3 regions of the Lactobacillus sp. XV31L genome follow, and region 1 is predicted to be linked to each of the others. Evidence: riboswitches for the same ligand, from Rfam matches in the RefSeq annotation. Region 1 holds a riboswitch; each other region holds the start of a gene.
The links. Region 1 has a riboswitch for thiamine pyrophosphate ahead of AC2JF7_RS06155 (ATP-binding cassette domain-containing protein). Riboswitches for the same ligand answer to the same signal wherever they lie in the genome.

Region 1 (5,571 bases):
TTATTATAAGGAAAGCGACCACAGTCATTTTTATCAAACGCAAAATGTTGCTTATAGTGCCGATGGAATTAACTTTAAAAAATATGAAGGCAACCCCGTTATAGCTATTCCACCTGCCGACAATACACAGCATTTTCGCGATCCAAAAGTGTGGCAACATGATCAGGATTATTATTTGATTTTGGGAAGTCAAAACAAAGAAAAATTAGGCAGAGTGCTTACATATAAATCGCATGATCTATTAAAGTGGAAATACCTAGGCCCAATCGCTAATTCGCGCAACATTGAAGAGGAGGGATACATGTGGGAATGCCCAGACTTGTTCCCTTTAAATAACCAGGATATACTGTTATGTTCTCCTCAGGGAATTAAAGCATCGGGAAAGAAATACTTAAATTTGTATCAAACAGGCTATTTTAACGGAAAAATGGACTATAGGGAAAATAAATTTAGGCATGGTGCATTTAAAGAGCTTGATCATGGTCATGATTTTTATGCCGCCCAAACGATGCATACACCCGATAATCGTCGTATTTTAATTGGCTGGCTTGACATGTGGAATGCCCAGTTTTGTGAACAAGCAGATGGCTGGGCTGGTACGTTAACTCTGCCACGTGAATTAACTTGGAAAAACAATCAAGTATTTATGCAACCAGTCAGAGAATTAAAAAAGTTACGTAAAGAATTGGTGATTAATAAAAATAGGACAACAAGGGACGAAAAAATTATCGTTCCAGATACGCAGCATGTTGAACTTCTTTTGAAGATAGCAATTGATAATTGGAAAGGTCAGACAATAAGTTTATATTTAAAAACTAACCAACAAACTTTGCTCTGTTTATCTTGGAATAAGGAAACCAATGAAGTGGTTGTGCAGAGATTTGATCGGCCTTCAAACGATGCTAAACGTTTCGGTAAGTTAAAGAAAAATACTTTTCTGAAGATTCACGCCATAATTGATACTAGTGCAGTTGAATTTTTCCTAAATGATGGTGAATTGGTGTTTTCCGAACGTTATTATACAGAAGAAAGACTCAAACTTTCGTTCGAGGCGGATCAAAAAGCTGACGTTAAAATATTAGCTTATACACTGGGAAATTAGTGTGACTGTTCAATCTTTCTGCAGTAGGTACGCTTAAAAGCAAAATTTCCTTGTAGATAGTTAAATCCTGTGATATAACTGCCAAAGCAAAAATGCTCTTGGCAGTTTTGTTGTATTTAATTTTTTCTTCTTTTAATAAATATAGATAGTATACTGGCTTGAAGGAGGTAGCCCTGTGCAGTTTGGCGAAAAAATAAAGTATTACCGAATAAAACGAAACTTAACATAGAAACGATTGGCACAAAAGGTGCTCGTAAAGCGTTGCACTGCTTTTAATATTTCAACCGACAAATTGCTCAAGGATGATAAGATCATCTAAGACCACTTAAAAACGCGGGAAGAATCCTTATCCCGCATTAATTATGTTGAAGGGCGTTTACACTTTATTTTAATGCTATTTACCGTCATGTCCTACCTAATGCTGTTCGGTGTTTCACTTACTACTTTTGTCAACGCATATAGCTGCTTCGTGCAATACGATATTTTTCGATTTTTACTGATTAGAAAAGAGTTGAAATTAAAAAGAAGTTACCGATTCTGCTAACTTCTTGGGTTACTATTTTTATGAAAAATTCTATAACCTTGGTTTTCAACAAGTATTTAATGACCATGTTCTCAAGTAATTTTATTGAAAACATGGCTAGCACAATCCCAATTTTGTTTCTAATCTTGTTCGTTACCCTCAGTTTAGTAGTGTTTATCAACTTTTGCCCTAAGCTAATTATCAACAAGATAGTATGCTTTTATAATTGATGGTATATTTTGCATAATGTTAATAAGCGCAAGCTCAATTAATCAAAATAAGACCCACAAATAGTCTGTTTGCGAGTCTTATTCATTTGTTTTTAAGCTACGTCTGCACCTACAAACAACAAAGGTGTGCTGCAGCCGTGTGCCCAACAAGCCAAGTGCTAGCTGCCTTTTAAGGCGGGGGTGCGTTATAATTCTCTAGCCTTGCAGCTAAAAGGCATTCAGCGCAGCGTGAATAGCGCAATATTGGGTGCCAGTAGAATGACTATGGCTACCAGCCAGTCGCGCATTGTGACCGGGACGCGTACTATGACAGAACGCTTGGCACCTTCGCAAAAGCCGTGGGACTCCATGCCCTGGGCCAGGTTTTCGGCTGAATTGAGTGCAATTAGAATGGCCTTGAAGTAGAGCACGGGTGACCAAAAGCTGAGGTAGACGCCGCGCATCATGCCTGCGGTCCTAATTTGCTTGACTGCCTGCTGCATTCGAGGAATGATGTTGAGTGCGGCCAACACGCCATAGGCAAACTTGCTGGCCAGGTGGAAGTTTTGCTCAAAGGAGCGAGCCAGGTCTTCAGCGCTGGTATCGATTGCTACGCAGTAAATGGTTAACGTGTAGACGTAAATCCGGCTGGACAAGCTGAATGCGTTATAGAGGTCGGGCTGCGGTGCAAACCAATAGAGCGTCGCAAAGACAGTAAGGGCTGCAATTAGCGGGATTGCTAGTGTCAGGACTAATTTGAACGGTGCAATCCGCTTATAAATTAGGTAGAAAAGAGCAAAAATAATAATTAAAAGGTTAGTGGCCAAGCTGGATTTGAGCGATATTTCCACTGAAATGATCAAGGCTAAGATGAATTTAAAACTAGGATTCAATGATTCTACCTCACTTGTCTACATAGGTTAAACGGTGGTTTTTAAAGACCAGGTGGTAGTCGCACCAATCAGCCAGGCCAACCAGCTCATGGCTGATAATCACCAGGGTTTGTCCTCGCTCTTGTTGCCTGCTTTGAAGCAAAGTCATGATCTTGCGGGCGGATTCATGGTCGAGTCCGCTTAATGGCTCGTCGATTAATAGCACGTCCAGGTCTGCAATCAGCATCAAGAGAATCTGTAATTTTTTTTGCTGGCCGCCGGAAAGTGAATAAACCACACGGTCGAGCAGGTGGTCCAGCTCCAAGTAGTTCAGAGCCTCTTTGATTTTGTGGTCAGTGAAGAAGCTGCTAGTACGCTGCTTCTTGCTCAAATTGATTTCGTCTTGCACGGTAATGTTGATGAACTGGTCGCTGGCCGTTTGAAAAATCTGCCCAACGCGGCGCAGGTAGGTGCGACTAGCCTGCCGCCTAATTTCCTTGCCGCGGTAGGTCATGCTGCCAGAATAGGGAATCATCTTGGTCAGGGCGCTAAAGAGGGAAGACTTGCCGACCCCGTTGGCACCGGTGATTAGCGTAGTTTTGCCCCGCACAATGTCCAGCCGGTCCTGGTCAAGCAGCAGTCGATTTTGAGTAATTTTTGTTTCCCTGAGGGTGAAACAAGCATCCAAATCTGACTGGGGCAGGGCAAAAGCAAAGTCTGGCTGCTGGTCGCTTTTTTCTAGCAAAAGGTTCATGTCTTCTGGAACCAGTTGGACCAGGGTCTTGCCAGTAAAGTGAAACAAGCAGTCGCAGACGCCCTTATAATCACTTAAAACATGGTCGCTGAGGATAATAGTCTTACCTTGGTCACGCAATTGTGCCAGCTTAGCGATAAGAAAGGTCCGCGCCTTGGGGTCGCAACTGGCAAAGGGTTCGTCCAGCAAAAATAGGCTAACGTCCATTGCTACCAAAACAGCCAGGGCGACGCGCTGCTGCTCACCGCCCGACATGGTATTGATTTTCTGGTCGAGCAATTGATGGATCTGGGCAAACTGGACAGCCTTGTTTAGCCGGTCCTGGTAATCCTCACGGCTAACTTGCAGGTTCTCAAGGGCAAAGATGATTTCTTCACGCGGCGTGGCCATGGTGAACTGTTCACCCGCATTTTGGAACATCATGGCTGCCCTTAACCCGTCCCAATTGATGGTGCCAGTAAGATTGCCTGCATATTTGGGGTAGAGACCAGCTAGTATTTTCAGCAAGGTGGACTTGCCGCATCCTGTTGGCCCAACCAGTAGTGAAAATTTCCCCGTAGGGAAGTTGAGCGTGATATTGTTGAGGACCGTATTATCCTCATCATATGAAAAGTTAAGATTTTTGCATGTAATCATTTTGTTTACCAAATAAAAAAGTCATCATGGCAAAAGCCTGACGACGTAAAATGGTTAATTTTCCCTTCGCTGGCATTATCCATGGCAGGTTCAACGGGTATATTCTCAGCCTAATGGCACCCCGGTATTTTCAGGACAATTATACCTAAAGCTAGGAGCCTTGTCCAGGTCAGGTTCAATAGGCTAATGGCAAAAATTTGATATTATTGCTGGCTTTTACGCTATAATTAAATTATGAAACCAAATTATTAACAAGAGGGTGAAGTTATGGCAGCAGTAAAATTAGAGCAGTATTTGACCAGTATCTTAGATGCAAGTCAAGCTGATACCAACGAGGTGCCCCTGCGTTCTGGCAACCATGATTTTGATCTGTTGGCGATTGCCCTTGAAAATCACAATATGGGTGTTCACCGCTACCAGACTTCCACTGCAGTGATCTTGTACGCAGCAGCAGGTAGCGTCAACGTTAAGATTAACGGACAGGACTATTTGATTAAGGCTGGCAACATTATCCTGCTGCAAAGCAAGTGCAACTATGAGGTGCAGAGTCAGGATAAGGGCGACTTATTAGTAAAAATTGAATTTGGTAGCCAGCTAAGCTTGCCGCACCTGCTCGGCAGCACAGCCAAACTTGATCAGCAAGAAAAAAAGGCGGTTCAAGCAGTGGTAGAAATATTGAATTCTGCTCGTTTGCTTTACATAAAGGGCACGCCCATGTCTATTTCGGCTCAACTGGTCAAGAAGATTATTGATGAATATCTAAGTCAAAACTTGTTTACCCGCAGCATTATTAGTGCGGAATTGAATATTTTGCTGGTGACCGCCATTAGGAGTCAAAACCTGGTGCAAGCCACTAGCAAGCAGTTTGCCAGTTCAGCACTTGAGCAGTATATTGATGATAATTTTGCCAATATTACCTTGGATAAGACGGCTAAGCACTTTGGCTTTAATCCCAACTACTTTTCCAGTCTAGTAAAACAAAAAACAGGCAAGAGCTTTGTCGAACACGTCGATGAACGGCGGATGGAAGAGGCGCGCCAGCTGCTAGCACGACCTGATATTTCGGTCAAAGAAATTATCAGTCGGGTAGGTTATACGGGCAAGTCTTTCTTTTATAAAAAATTTAGCGAATACTACCATGAAACCCCCGTGCAAATGCGGGCTGAATTATTTCGCCAGGCCAATATCAACTTGAAATAAGCACGCTGCTGAAAATGAGACTAGTGGCAAGTAAAAAGGGCTCCCAGTAAAGGGGGCCCTTTTAGTAATGAAGTTACATTTTTTCTAAACGTTTAATGCGATCTTCGGTTGGCGGGTGACTGTCGAACAAGTGACTGAAACTATGCTTTTTGCGCAAGGGATCTTCGATGTACATCCCGGCACTGCTGGCATCAACGTGTTTCATAGGGTCAGAGCCAGCAATCTTTTCAAGGGCAGAAATCAGCCCTTGAGGATTACGAGTGAGTTCAACAGAA
Region 2 (5,571 bases), on a different contig from region 1:
ATAATCTAGGAAATATTGGTAATAGCAATGTCGTACTTGGTGGAGAAAAAGAGCGAGAACTAATCTTTAACAATTTTGAAAAAACAATTGACCATATTATATGGCTTGATAATAAAAAAGAGGTCAAGTTTTATCAAAATGCATCAAAGCAGATGCTTAAAATTTATGCTGATGGCTTTGAATATGGAACTAATTTAATTGAGCGCGTAGCCAAAATTTATTATAAGCAATAATTTCGTATCAAAAAGACTTATTTTACTATGACTAGTAGAATTAGTCTTTTGTCTATTTTTGCTTCATAAATAGAATTACTTACTTCCACCCTTGTTCTTCATACGCCATTTGCCAGAATTGCAGCTCATAATAGCTGCTTCGTACAAAGGCATCTACCATCTCCTGTCGTTCCTTGCTAGTAGCTTCTTTAGCCAGCACATTGGTTAATTCCAGTATTTTAGTAACATTCGTCCCGTACCAGTCCCCATCGTATGTATCAATCCACTCTTGGTAGTAGTGAACCGGTGAGCCTGTTGCTGCCATCTTTTGGCCAATCTCCTGGTAAAGCCAGTAGCACGGTACAATTGCGGCCACTGCTGGTGCAATGCCTGCCACGTTCAGCGTCATATGCAAGTGATTGACATAGTCATAGGCAGTTGGAGCCACTGGTGTTTGAGCAGCTTCTTGGGGCGTAATCGTCAATTCTTCAAAAAAGTGCGTGCGTACGCTGATCTCGGTGTCCCTTAAGTCTTGTGCACGAGTACGTATAAAATCAGCAATCCACTTATTATCAGCCTTAGTGACGATCATTTCATGCACTTGGGCAAACTGGTCCAGATAATAGCGGTCTTGCAATAGATAAAACCGAAACTTTGACAGTGGCAGCTGGCCACTCTGAAGTTCATGCACAAAGGGATGGTCCTTGCCCTTTTGCCACAAATCACTAGCCGCTGCATGCAGCTGGTCTGTAAATACTTCCACCTTCATCCTCCTCAACCACTTCTTGGTCATTTGCAGATTAAATTCACAGTCTAAGCTTAGCCCACTTCTACTCTTTGAGCAATCTCTCCCAGTAAAAAGAAACCAATTACTAGACAGATGTAACGGCAGCAACTATTTAAGGATAAATTTGCCAGCCAGCATTGTATTGCAGGAAAAAAGTCTGTATAATGAAAGCGATAACACGAGGGGTGCCTTTTTGGCTGAGATGAAAGACAATTTCAGACCCTTTGAACCTGTAAGCTAATTCTTGCGTAGGAACGTGTCAAATACGGTTAAACTTTGGCGCGCTATAGTGTGCCAAAGTTTTTTATTTGCTTGAAGCTAGGGTTAAGGTACTTCTTTGTTTTTTGAGGAGGAAAACATGCAGTTAGAAAATTTGGATAAGTTGCGCGCGCAAAACCCCGTTGTTTTAAACGTGGCTAATTTCGTTACCGTGCAAGACGTGGCCAATGGCCTGAATGCACTGGGTGCATCGCCAATTATGAGTAAGGAGGTCGACGAGGCTGAAGAGATGGTCAAGATGGCGGGAAGTGTTGCCATCAACTTGGGTACGCTAACGAAGCTGCAGATTGCCCAAATGCAGAAAATAGGCGACCTAGCTGAACGGTATCACAAGCCAGTAGTGCTTGATCCCGTTGCTGTAGGCGCTGTTTCTTACCGCCTCAAGATCGCACGTGACTTACTGTGGGCTTTCCCGGTCAAAATCATCCGCGGTAACGCAGGCGAAATAGCTGCTTTGGGTGGCTTCAAGTGGGATGCCAAGGGGATTGATGCGGGAACAGGTTCTGGAGACCTTGACCAAATCACCCAAGAAACAGCTGCCAAGCTGCATTGCGTAGTAATTGCTAGTGGCGCCACTGATACCATCAGCAATGGCCAAGACGTGGTCCACGTCTACAACGGGACGCCTCTTTTTCAAGCACATGTTGGGTCTGGTGATATGCTGTCCAGCGTGGTAGCTGCCTTTGCGGCAGTCTGTGATGATCCCTTTGAGGCAGCCCAGACAGCCACACTAGTCTTTGCTGCTAGCGGTGAGCTGCTGGTTAAGGACCATCATGACCTTGGGCCTGGTTCGTTTGGCATGTATCTAATGGACTACTTGGCCAAGGTCCAAGCAGCTGACATTAATAAGATTGCCCGTTTTGATTAAGGAGAACAAGATGGTTGAACAAATCAATTCATTTCCCCAAGTACTCACTATTGCTGGTACTGATTCTGGTGGCGGGGCCGGAATCATGGCTGACCTCAAGACCTTTCAGATGCAGGGCGTCTTTGGTACCGCTGTAGTAGTCGCAGTCACTGCCCAGAACACTTTGGGCGTTCAAGACTCCTACTTGATGCCGTTAGACATGGTCGATGCACAATTTGCTTCTCTAGCTGCCGATTTTCGTATTCAAGCCTGCAAAACTGGCATGTTGGGTGATGCAAAGCATGTCCACCAAGTTGCCCTCAATCTGCAGAAGTATGACTTTGGCCCTATAACTGTTGACCCAGTAATGGTGGCAAAGGGCGGTGCTCCCTTGCTGGCGGCAGAAGCCGTGGCAACAGTCAAGGAAGAACTCTTGCCCCTAGCTGACCTAGTTACGCCCAACCTGCCAGAAGCCGAGGTTTTAACCGGCATTAAAGCCGAAAGTTCAGATCAATATCCAGACCTAGCACATGCCTTGCAGGAGATGGGAGTAAAGAACGTCTTGATTAAGGGCGGCCATGCCACTAGTGACCAGGTCCGTGACTATGCTCTGCTAGCTGATAGGACTAGTTTTTGGATTAGTAGTCCACGCACGCACACTGAGCGTACGCACGGCACCGGTGACACCTTGGCCTCTGCCATCACCGCCCAGCTTGCCCTAGGCCACAACCTGACCGATGCAATCAAGCTAGCCAAAAAGTATGTCACCAAGACAATTGCTCAGACGATTCAAGTTGGCCACGGCCATGGTCCTCTCAACCACTGGGCCAAATAACAAAGGAGAAATTATGGCAAAATTTAACCCCAATATTTTACATGCTTATTTTATTTGCGGCTCTCAAGATGTGCCCGCTGGCAAAACTCTATCTGGCTTAGTTGAAGAAGCACTGAAGGCAGGCATTACTGCCTACCAATTTCGCGACAAGGGACCGCAATCCACTCTAAGTTCAGCTGACCGCCTACCTATGGCCCAACAGCTTCATCGCCTTTGCCAAGAATACCATGTGCCCTTCTTTATTGATGATGATGTCGACTTAGCTTTAAAAGTTGGTGCTGAAGGCATCCACGTTGGTCAAAGCGATGAAGCTATCGAACAGGTAGTAACAACAGTTCACGGGCAAATGATCGTCGGCTATTCCTGCTCTACCTTAGATGAAATTATGCAGGGCGATCAAATTGCTGGCATTGACTACTACGGCAGCGGTCCCATTTATACCACCAATACCAAGCTTGATGCTGATCCCAAAATTGGTCTGGCTGGTCTCACCCGCTTAGTTAAAGCAACCGAGCGCCCAATTGTTGCTATCGGTGGTATTACTTTGGAAAGTTTGCCTGCTATAGCAAAAACTGGCGCCGCTGGCGCATCTGTTATCTCGCTAATTGCACACAGCCAGAACATTGAAAAGGCGGTTAGCGCGATGCTTGCTGCACCATGGAATAAATAATCATTTACACACTTAAATACACTTACACCAAAAGACCCAGTTTCTATTTTGAAACTGGGTCTTTATTTAGCTTGGACTAGGCAACCCCACTCCACTTTTTCAAAGACGTTTTGTAGACTGAGCAAAGAGTGAACGAAAGTCTGCGGTAGGTCTGTCGAATCAAATTTGCCAGTTAAAACCTGGTAATTATTGTCCCGCTATCGCCAGCTTAAACTCGCCTGACTTTACTTAAATTAAACGAAATTAACAGAGACCTCACCGAACTTGCTCGATCCCTGCAAGATTACGGTCGGGCCATCACCTCTGGGTTCGCCGTTAATCTCTACATCACCAAAGACTGAAGACATGTGGTCTTCAAGTTGCCAGGACAACGGCAGGTAAATTGCCACTTCACCCATAGATGAGTTGACGTTGATTGTAACCTTATCGCCTGCAACCTTTGCAGAATCAAGGTAGACAGCCACTTCACCCATCGTAGAGTTGATCGTAACGCTTTCTAAATTCTGGGAGTGTACGTAGCGTGAAACATCCGACAATTTCTGGTTAATCACAACGTTGCGCTCGTCCTCATTTTTGGTACCAGCCGTAAAACGGTCTTTAGTCTCAAAGTCGCCGTCCTCCCAGTCATGATTCATTTTATGGTTAATAAAGTATGTGGCTCCGTGGTGCCGCCTTTTTGTAAAAATAAGACACAAACCAGCATAAACCAGACAAGCTGCTAGGAGCAATGTCCACGGGACAATCCGGGTAATATGCAGCGGTCCTGCATAGACGATTAGCAGAAATGCCACCGAAAAAACTATTCCGAAAATATTTTTACCGGCAATACTGTTAACCAAGCTGGCAGCAAAAATAATGGTCCAAAAAATGGTTCCTAGTCCCAGCTGAAAGGTCAAAACGTGCAGCTGGTTTAACACCAAAAAGACCGCTGCTGCAACTAGACCGATGCCCCATAGTATTTCTTTGATTTTTTGTCTTTTCATTATGATGACCTTCTCTCGTTTAATCTATCACTTAAGCTGTGGTAATAACGGCGTGAAACATACACCGTCTTGTAAGAATCCTGAAAATGCACCTGACAGTTTGAAATCGACCTGGTCAAGGCGTAAATTTGCTTTAAATTCAGAATGGTTGACTTAGAAATACGCGTAAACTGACTACTTAAGAGATTTTCTAATTCATACAATTTGTAATTAACGCTGAATGAGTCCCTACTCGTATGAGCGATGACCTGCCGCCCCTCTGTTTCAAAAAACAAGATATCATTTAGATTTACGTAATATGTCATGTCGTCCTTGTAACACTCGAGCTGGTCGGGCCGCACGCTCAATTCTTGCAGCTGCCGATAAATCTGCTCAACTTCCGTCGTCAATTCTTTAGCGTGAATTGTCACCTGCTCCTCATCTAGATCGGGGTCAAGATCAATTTTAACTTTCAAGATTCTCACCTACCTTTCAACTGATTGTTTTTATTAAACGCCTATTTTTTCCTAAAAGCTAGAGCATTTTTTTAAGTGGTCATTTTTAGCGTCCAAGCGGTCATTCATAATGCTGGAAAAGCAAGGTCATCAAATTAGGACAAACAAAAAGCAGATCATATGATCTGCTTTTATATTTTATATTTTGCTTAATTAATCTTCTTCAAGGCATCCTCAACCGCAGCTTTTAAACTGCGTGTGGTATTTGATGCACCCGAAACGGCATCAACATCAACACTGTTTGCTTCAACCATTTTCTGAGGCAGCACTTTGATTGCCCTTTGGCCATAGTCTTCAGACTCTGCTTGCTTTAAAACTTCAATCTGCTTCAAGTTCTTTTGCTTATCTGCCGTTACTCTGACCACAATCTCATCGCCCATGCCTTGGTTAGACTTGCCAATGTACTGGTCTGGACCTGTTTGATAGTCGGCCTTCTTAATGTCAGAGGCAAGGACATGACGTGA
Region 3 (5,571 bases), on a different contig from region 1:
TTAATTTTGCATTGTCTGGTTTAGCTAGTTGAAATGTTTTCTTGCGAAAGGTATCGTTAGCTACTTCATCATTTGCCAGCAAAATCGCATTTGCAGATAGATTATTGGTCCACGCAAAGGCAACCTGGCCATGTAACAGTCTATAATCTATCCTTGTCATAACTATCATAAATGTAAAACCTCTTTCTCCTAAAAATCGTCTTCTTCAGTACTATCTTTGAGTTTAACTACTTGTAATCCCTGTCTTCCTACAGCAATAAGATCAGCCAGCTTATTTTGGATGTCACTTATGGTTAAGTCTGAACTTGAACTCGCAAACGTTGCAAGTTCTAAAACAAATGGCAAATTCATCCCAGCCACAAGTATGTAATTAGGATTTTGGGTTACAAATTCTACTAATTCGTTGTTGACTGAGCCGCCCATGACATCAGATAAAAAAATAATCTGTTGTTCAGAAATTGGTTCAATTGTCTTACGTAATTGGTCGCTAAAATTGCTATCATCTTGTAGATAAGCCGTAATGTAATGTACGTTATCCTGTTTACCCATAATCAATGAAAGCGTATCGTACATCCCCTTAGCCAAGTTTGAATGACTCGCCAAAACTATCTCCACGATATTTATCCTCCTTTTATTTCCTACAAGAATAAATTTAATACTTATAATTTCTTTATGCAATACAAAAAGGAACCGCTTACTGAAACAGTTCCTTTTTTGCAACCAATTTTGCAACCAATTTATCTTTTTACATTAATTTTATAGCTAATATAGTCTGGGTTATACCACGATTTAGTAAACTCAACCATTTCTTTTTTTGCAGTAAAACCTCGATATTCTAAATATAGTAAATAGGTATATTTTGCCCGGTCTAACTTGATATTTTCTGCGACCACCTCATTATCTGTGATTGCTCTAGCCTCAATTTTAGTTTTAAAGTTAACTGGTTTATGATTTCTAAAATCCATGTAGTCATATAATGACATGTTGCTAAAATCATATCGATGCGCATCTTGAAAATTTTCAAAGGGAATATACGACTTTTGAATTGCAACCACCTTATCATCTACTATACGAGTTCTATACAGCTCATAAAAATCAGTACAACCATTATCAAAAACGGCAGTCAATTCTTTATTATCATACGTTACTTTAAAGGATTCGACTTTATCTATCGCTTGACGCTTATTTATCTTCATCAGTTGAGTAAATGAATTAGGCGAATCGTCACCTATTTCAAACGAATTTTTAGTGGCCCAATTAACTAAATATGTGCCATCGCCTCTTCTTTTTTCTAAAATATTATCTTCAACTAGAGAATTAATTGCATTTTTAATTGTTGAACGTGTATATCCTAATTCCTGAGCAAAGATTCGCTCATTCCATATTTTTGAATTGGGTTTAAAGGTACCACTTGAGATAATCTCTAAAATTTTTTTCTTTGCTTCTTGATATAGATATGAACCCATGACTTTATTTCTTCTGTAAACTAAAATAATCTGGTAGCATTGTATCTTCTTCGTAACGTATAACCTCATGAGATTTTGAAACAAATAAAGATTTTCGCAGTAAAACTTGCAAGTTTGTTATGCTTCTATTTTTCACTAGTAGCTGCTTTTCTTCATCATTTGGCCAAGTAAGCATTATGTCATAACGTATCGTCCCTACTTTTTTATCCTTGTCAACAGCACTCTCCACATCTCTTGCTTTTTTATCAACAATCTCAGCTTGCGGAATCAGTGAATTTATTGTTGCAATAACCTTGCCCTTTTTACTTATCACAAATAAACGTTTTCGCAAATTTCCTACTTTTCTTTTGAAAATACTATTATAAAAGCCCGATTCGTTGATGATAATATCAGAAAAAATATTGACGTCTAATTTGTTTTTACCAGTTTTAATTTCAAGAGGCGTCAAATATTTTTTTAAATTAATTATTTCCAAACTCTCTCTCCATATTACTAGAAAATTAATACGTAAAATAGCATATACATAAAAACTTAGCTACCATGAAGTTTACCACCAAATAATTTTCTGACCAACTTTTAGTTGATACAGTACATAAAAAAGACGTGACTAATATTTCCTAATTAATTTAGTATAAATTGTCTCTTCCGGCTACTTTTCTCTTGAACCGTTGGTAATTCACCCTAAAATAAAGTAAAATGTTTAGTGATTAAAAAGGAGTGTCCAAATGTCAAAACTTGAAAAGCCTGTTGTGATTGGTATTACTGGTGGTTCAGGCAGCGGTAAAACGACGATTGCCCGTAAAATTGTCAAGCAAATGCGTGAAAACGAACATGTCTTAATTATGACGCAAGATTCATATTACAAGGATAATACTGGTATACCGATGGATGTACGGATGAACATCAACTATGACCACCCTGATGCCTTTGATATTCCACTCCTTAAGGAGCAACTAGCTGCCCTTTTGCGCCACGAGCCAATTGAAATGCCTGTGTACGACTTTAAGGCCCATACGCGTAGCGACAAGACTATTCATATTGATCCGGCTGACATTATTATTCTTGAAGGCATCCTCGTCTTGGCAAGTGAAGACATTCGCAACCTCATGGACATCAAGGTCTACGTCGATACTGATGATGACATTCGGTTTATTAGGCGGCTTGAACGTGATATCAAGGAGCGGGGTCGTTCGCTTGATTCAGTCATTGACCAGTACATGGGTACTGTTAAGCCCATGTACCACCAGTTCATTGAACCCACCAAGCGTTACGCCGACATTATTGTCCCCGAAGGCGGCGAAAACTCCGTTGCAATTGATATGTTAACCACTAAGGTGCACTCCGTTTTAAGCAAAAACATTAAATAAGAAAGTTGTTGGAAAAGGTACTTCTTAGTTTAAACTAAAAAACTTTTACAAACGCAAAAGACTGAAAAGTCAGCGCTCCTTGGCGTGACTCTCCAGTCTTTTTTTAATTATTTTTTCTAATTCTTACTGTCCTGTTTTTACTTAAGCGCGGTCAAGTTTAGGCTTAAGTGCGCGGTCAAATAAATTAGTAATCAACTTGACTAAGACGCCATCAAAAACAATTGCTGAAAGCATAGTGGTAATAAACATTGCCACTTGCAACTGCATGCTGTACTTATTCCAGCCATACAAGAAGTAAGTTGGGATAAAGCTGCCTAGACCAGCAAAAAATGCACCAGTCAAAACGCTTTGCCAAGAAAACTTCTGGTAACGTTCTTTCTTGGGGAAGAAGCCAATTTCATTGGTAGCTCCCTGAATAAAGCCCTGTAAGACTGTTATTGCACCCCATTGTCCGCCAATTGCCATCTCAACAATTGCAGCTAGGGCTTCGCCTATTGTGCCAGACCCAGCAGTAGGCACAAAATACATGGCCAAAGGTCCAGCCAATAGCCACAGTCCAGAAAAAACGGTGTCTGTTAAAGGGGCAAAGCCTGTAGGCAATAGCAGCATCTTAACCAAATTGAAGGCCCAGTTGAAGCCGTAGGTATAAACCACACCCATAATTATGCCAATTAGGGCAATCAAAATGATTGATTTGACATTCCATTTCGATGATCTTGTAAACATTAAAATACTCCTCACTAACTATCTAAGTCAGTAGGAGTACACACGTTTACTTCATTAACACTTCCCTAGCGCAGGTATTATCCCGTTCAGGTTCAGAGGGTATTTCTCAGCTAATTGTGGCACCCCTAGTGACTTATATTATTTAACTTTTTCTAGTATACCACACTTAGTGACAAGCGGCTGGCATACTTTATGGCAAATTTTATTATTGCGTTAAAAATCAAAGACTACTAAAGCTGGCCAATTTTTGCGGCGTCATATCACGAATAATTGCCACCGCCAGGTCAACGGAAGCCTTGAAATCATGATATGCACTGAAGCAATATGGTGAATGCTCATAGCGAACTGGAATACCAATTACAATCGTTGGCGCACCATTTTCATAGTAAATAGCCGCGCCATCTTGCCCGCCACCAGTACGAACAGACCGGGTGTAAGGAATCTTGTGTTTATCCGCTAGCGCACAGGCATATTCTTGAAACTTAGGGTTAGGCAGAAAGCTGGTGTCCATGTCTCGCAGCATTGGTCCCCTTTTTAATCCAGTTTGGGACAGCCAGTCCGGAGTGAAAGTGTCATCAGCCGGACAAGATTCAAGCACAATTGCCAGGTCGGGCTTAACTGCTCTAGCAGTGACATAGGCTCCGCGCAGGCCCACTTCTTCTTGACTTGAAAGTGCCCCCACAACATTGAGTGCAGTTTCCTCACCCTTCAACTTATCCAAAACATCTACCATTGCAGCAGCACCAAAGCGGTCATCAAAGTCTTTACCAAAGAATAAGCCTGACTTTTCATTGTATTCACACTTAACATCCACAAAGATTGGACAACCCGTATCAATATGGTAGTCGTTGATAGTTTCTGCGCGCGAACTCGAACCCACATCAATCGACATCTCGGCAACATCAGGAACATTATTGCGTTCAGCTTCTGTCATAAAGTGCGGCGGCTTGGTTGCCACAACGCCTGGCACATATTCGCCATCTCTATTTCTGACTTTAACCCGCAAAGCTGGGATATTGTACTTAACCCACCCACCAAGTGGAACAAACTTAATCATCCCGTTGGGGCGAACTGCCTGCGTTATAAAGCCTACTGCATCAGAGTGTGCATCGAGCTGGATTACTGGCCGCTTATCTTTGTTTTCTTTCTTGGCAGCATATACGTTGAGCATCCCATCAACTTTGACGTCAGAAATGTCCTTTACCTGTTCAATAAACAACTTAACGAATTCTTCTTCAAAACCAGAGGTTGCGTTTGCATCCGAGAAGGCTTTGAGCATTTTGATTTCTTGTTCCTTTTGCATTTTACTGACCTTTCACATGAATATTGTCTTACTTCTTAATTGTAGCAAAAACTTTAGTCTATGCATGGTTAATTTAGGTTTCTTTTCAGAACTCTTTTCAACTTTTCTAATTGCGCTGGCTAAGGGCCACCCTGACCGGGACCTTTCCTTTAAAAAGTGTAAAACGACCACCCTTTTTTCCAAAAAAATGATATAATCGGAATTATTAGGAATTGTGAGTTACTTAAAATGAAGGGTAGAGTTATGCCGAAAAGCGACGATATTAATAGTATTATTGATCACAAATTGTTTACCGAAGAAGATATCCATGCAATGTGCCAGAAACTGGGCCGGCAATTAACTATGGATTATGCCGGTAAGAATCCATTAATTGTTGGGGCCCTCAAAGGCGCCATTTTCTTTTTAACCGATCTTGTGCGCGAAATGGACGTTAAAGAAGAAATTGACTTTATGGATGTCTCCAGCTATGGTAATGACTTTGAATCGTCTGGCAAAATCAAACTTATTTCAGACCTTGCTACTGATGTTAAAGGTCGAGATGTCTTGATTGTGGAAGACATCGTTGACACGGGGCTAACCTTGAATTATATGAAGGACTTGCTTAATCGGCGCGGTGCTAAGAGCGTAAAGTGCTGCGTTTTATTGAATAAAGAAGCTAACCGCACCACTAAAGTTGACATCGATTATTACGGAGCCAAGGTTGATAACG

Region 2: another riboswitch for thiamine pyrophosphate. It lies ahead of thiM (hydroxyethylthiazole kinase); the one in region 1 lies ahead of AC2JF7_RS06155 (ATP-binding cassette domain-containing protein).
Region 3: another riboswitch for thiamine pyrophosphate. It lies ahead of AC2JF7_RS04090 (ECF transporter S component); the one in region 1 lies ahead of AC2JF7_RS06155 (ATP-binding cassette domain-containing protein).

Annotation. Positions count from the first base shown of each region.
Region 1 covers NZ_JBWXGC010000007.1:82,380-87,950, reverse strand. Annotated here, with positions in the region: gene AC2JF7_RS06165 (glycoside hydrolase family 32 protein) at 1-1,102, shown strand, start outside; gene AC2JF7_RS06160 (energy-coupling factor transporter transmembrane component T family protein) at 2,074-2,727, opposite strand; gene AC2JF7_RS06155 (ATP-binding cassette domain-containing protein) at 2,738-4,096, opposite strand; TPP riboswitch at 4,141-4,230, opposite strand; gene AC2JF7_RS06150 (AraC family transcriptional regulator) at 4,364-5,296, shown strand; gene htpX (zinc metalloprotease HtpX) at 5,370-5,571, opposite strand, start outside.
Region 2 covers NZ_JBWXGC010000001.1:178,921-184,491, forward strand. Annotated here, with positions in the region: gene AC2JF7_RS00815 (alpha-L-fucosidase) at 1-233, shown strand, start outside; gene tenA (thiaminase II) at 313-975, opposite strand; TPP riboswitch at 1,171-1,271, shown strand; gene thiM (hydroxyethylthiazole kinase) at 1,358-2,146, shown strand; gene thiD (bifunctional hydroxymethylpyrimidine kinase/phosphomethylpyrimidine kinase) at 2,157-2,960, shown strand; gene thiE (thiamine phosphate synthase) at 2,971-3,630, shown strand; gene AC2JF7_RS00840 (LiaF transmembrane domain-containing protein) at 3,864-4,613, opposite strand; gene AC2JF7_RS00845 (LytTR family DNA-binding domain-containing protein) at 4,613-5,068, opposite strand; gene AC2JF7_RS00850 (FMN-binding protein) at 5,257-5,571, opposite strand, start outside.
Region 3 covers NZ_JBWXGC010000004.1:136,365-141,935, forward strand. Annotated here, with positions in the region: gene AC2JF7_RS04065 (PTS sugar transporter subunit IIB) at 1-169, opposite strand, end outside; gene AC2JF7_RS04070 (PTS sugar transporter subunit IIA) at 190-615, opposite strand; gene AC2JF7_RS04075 (GntR family transcriptional regulator) at 738-1,466, opposite strand; gene AC2JF7_RS04080 (hypothetical protein) at 1,471-1,941, opposite strand; gene udk (uridine kinase) at 2,192-2,833, shown strand; gene AC2JF7_RS04090 (ECF transporter S component) at 2,975-3,559, opposite strand; TPP riboswitch at 3,605-3,696, opposite strand; gene AC2JF7_RS04095 (M42 family metallopeptidase) at 3,780-4,862, opposite strand; gene hpt (hypoxanthine phosphoribosyltransferase) at 5,106-5,571, shown strand, end outside.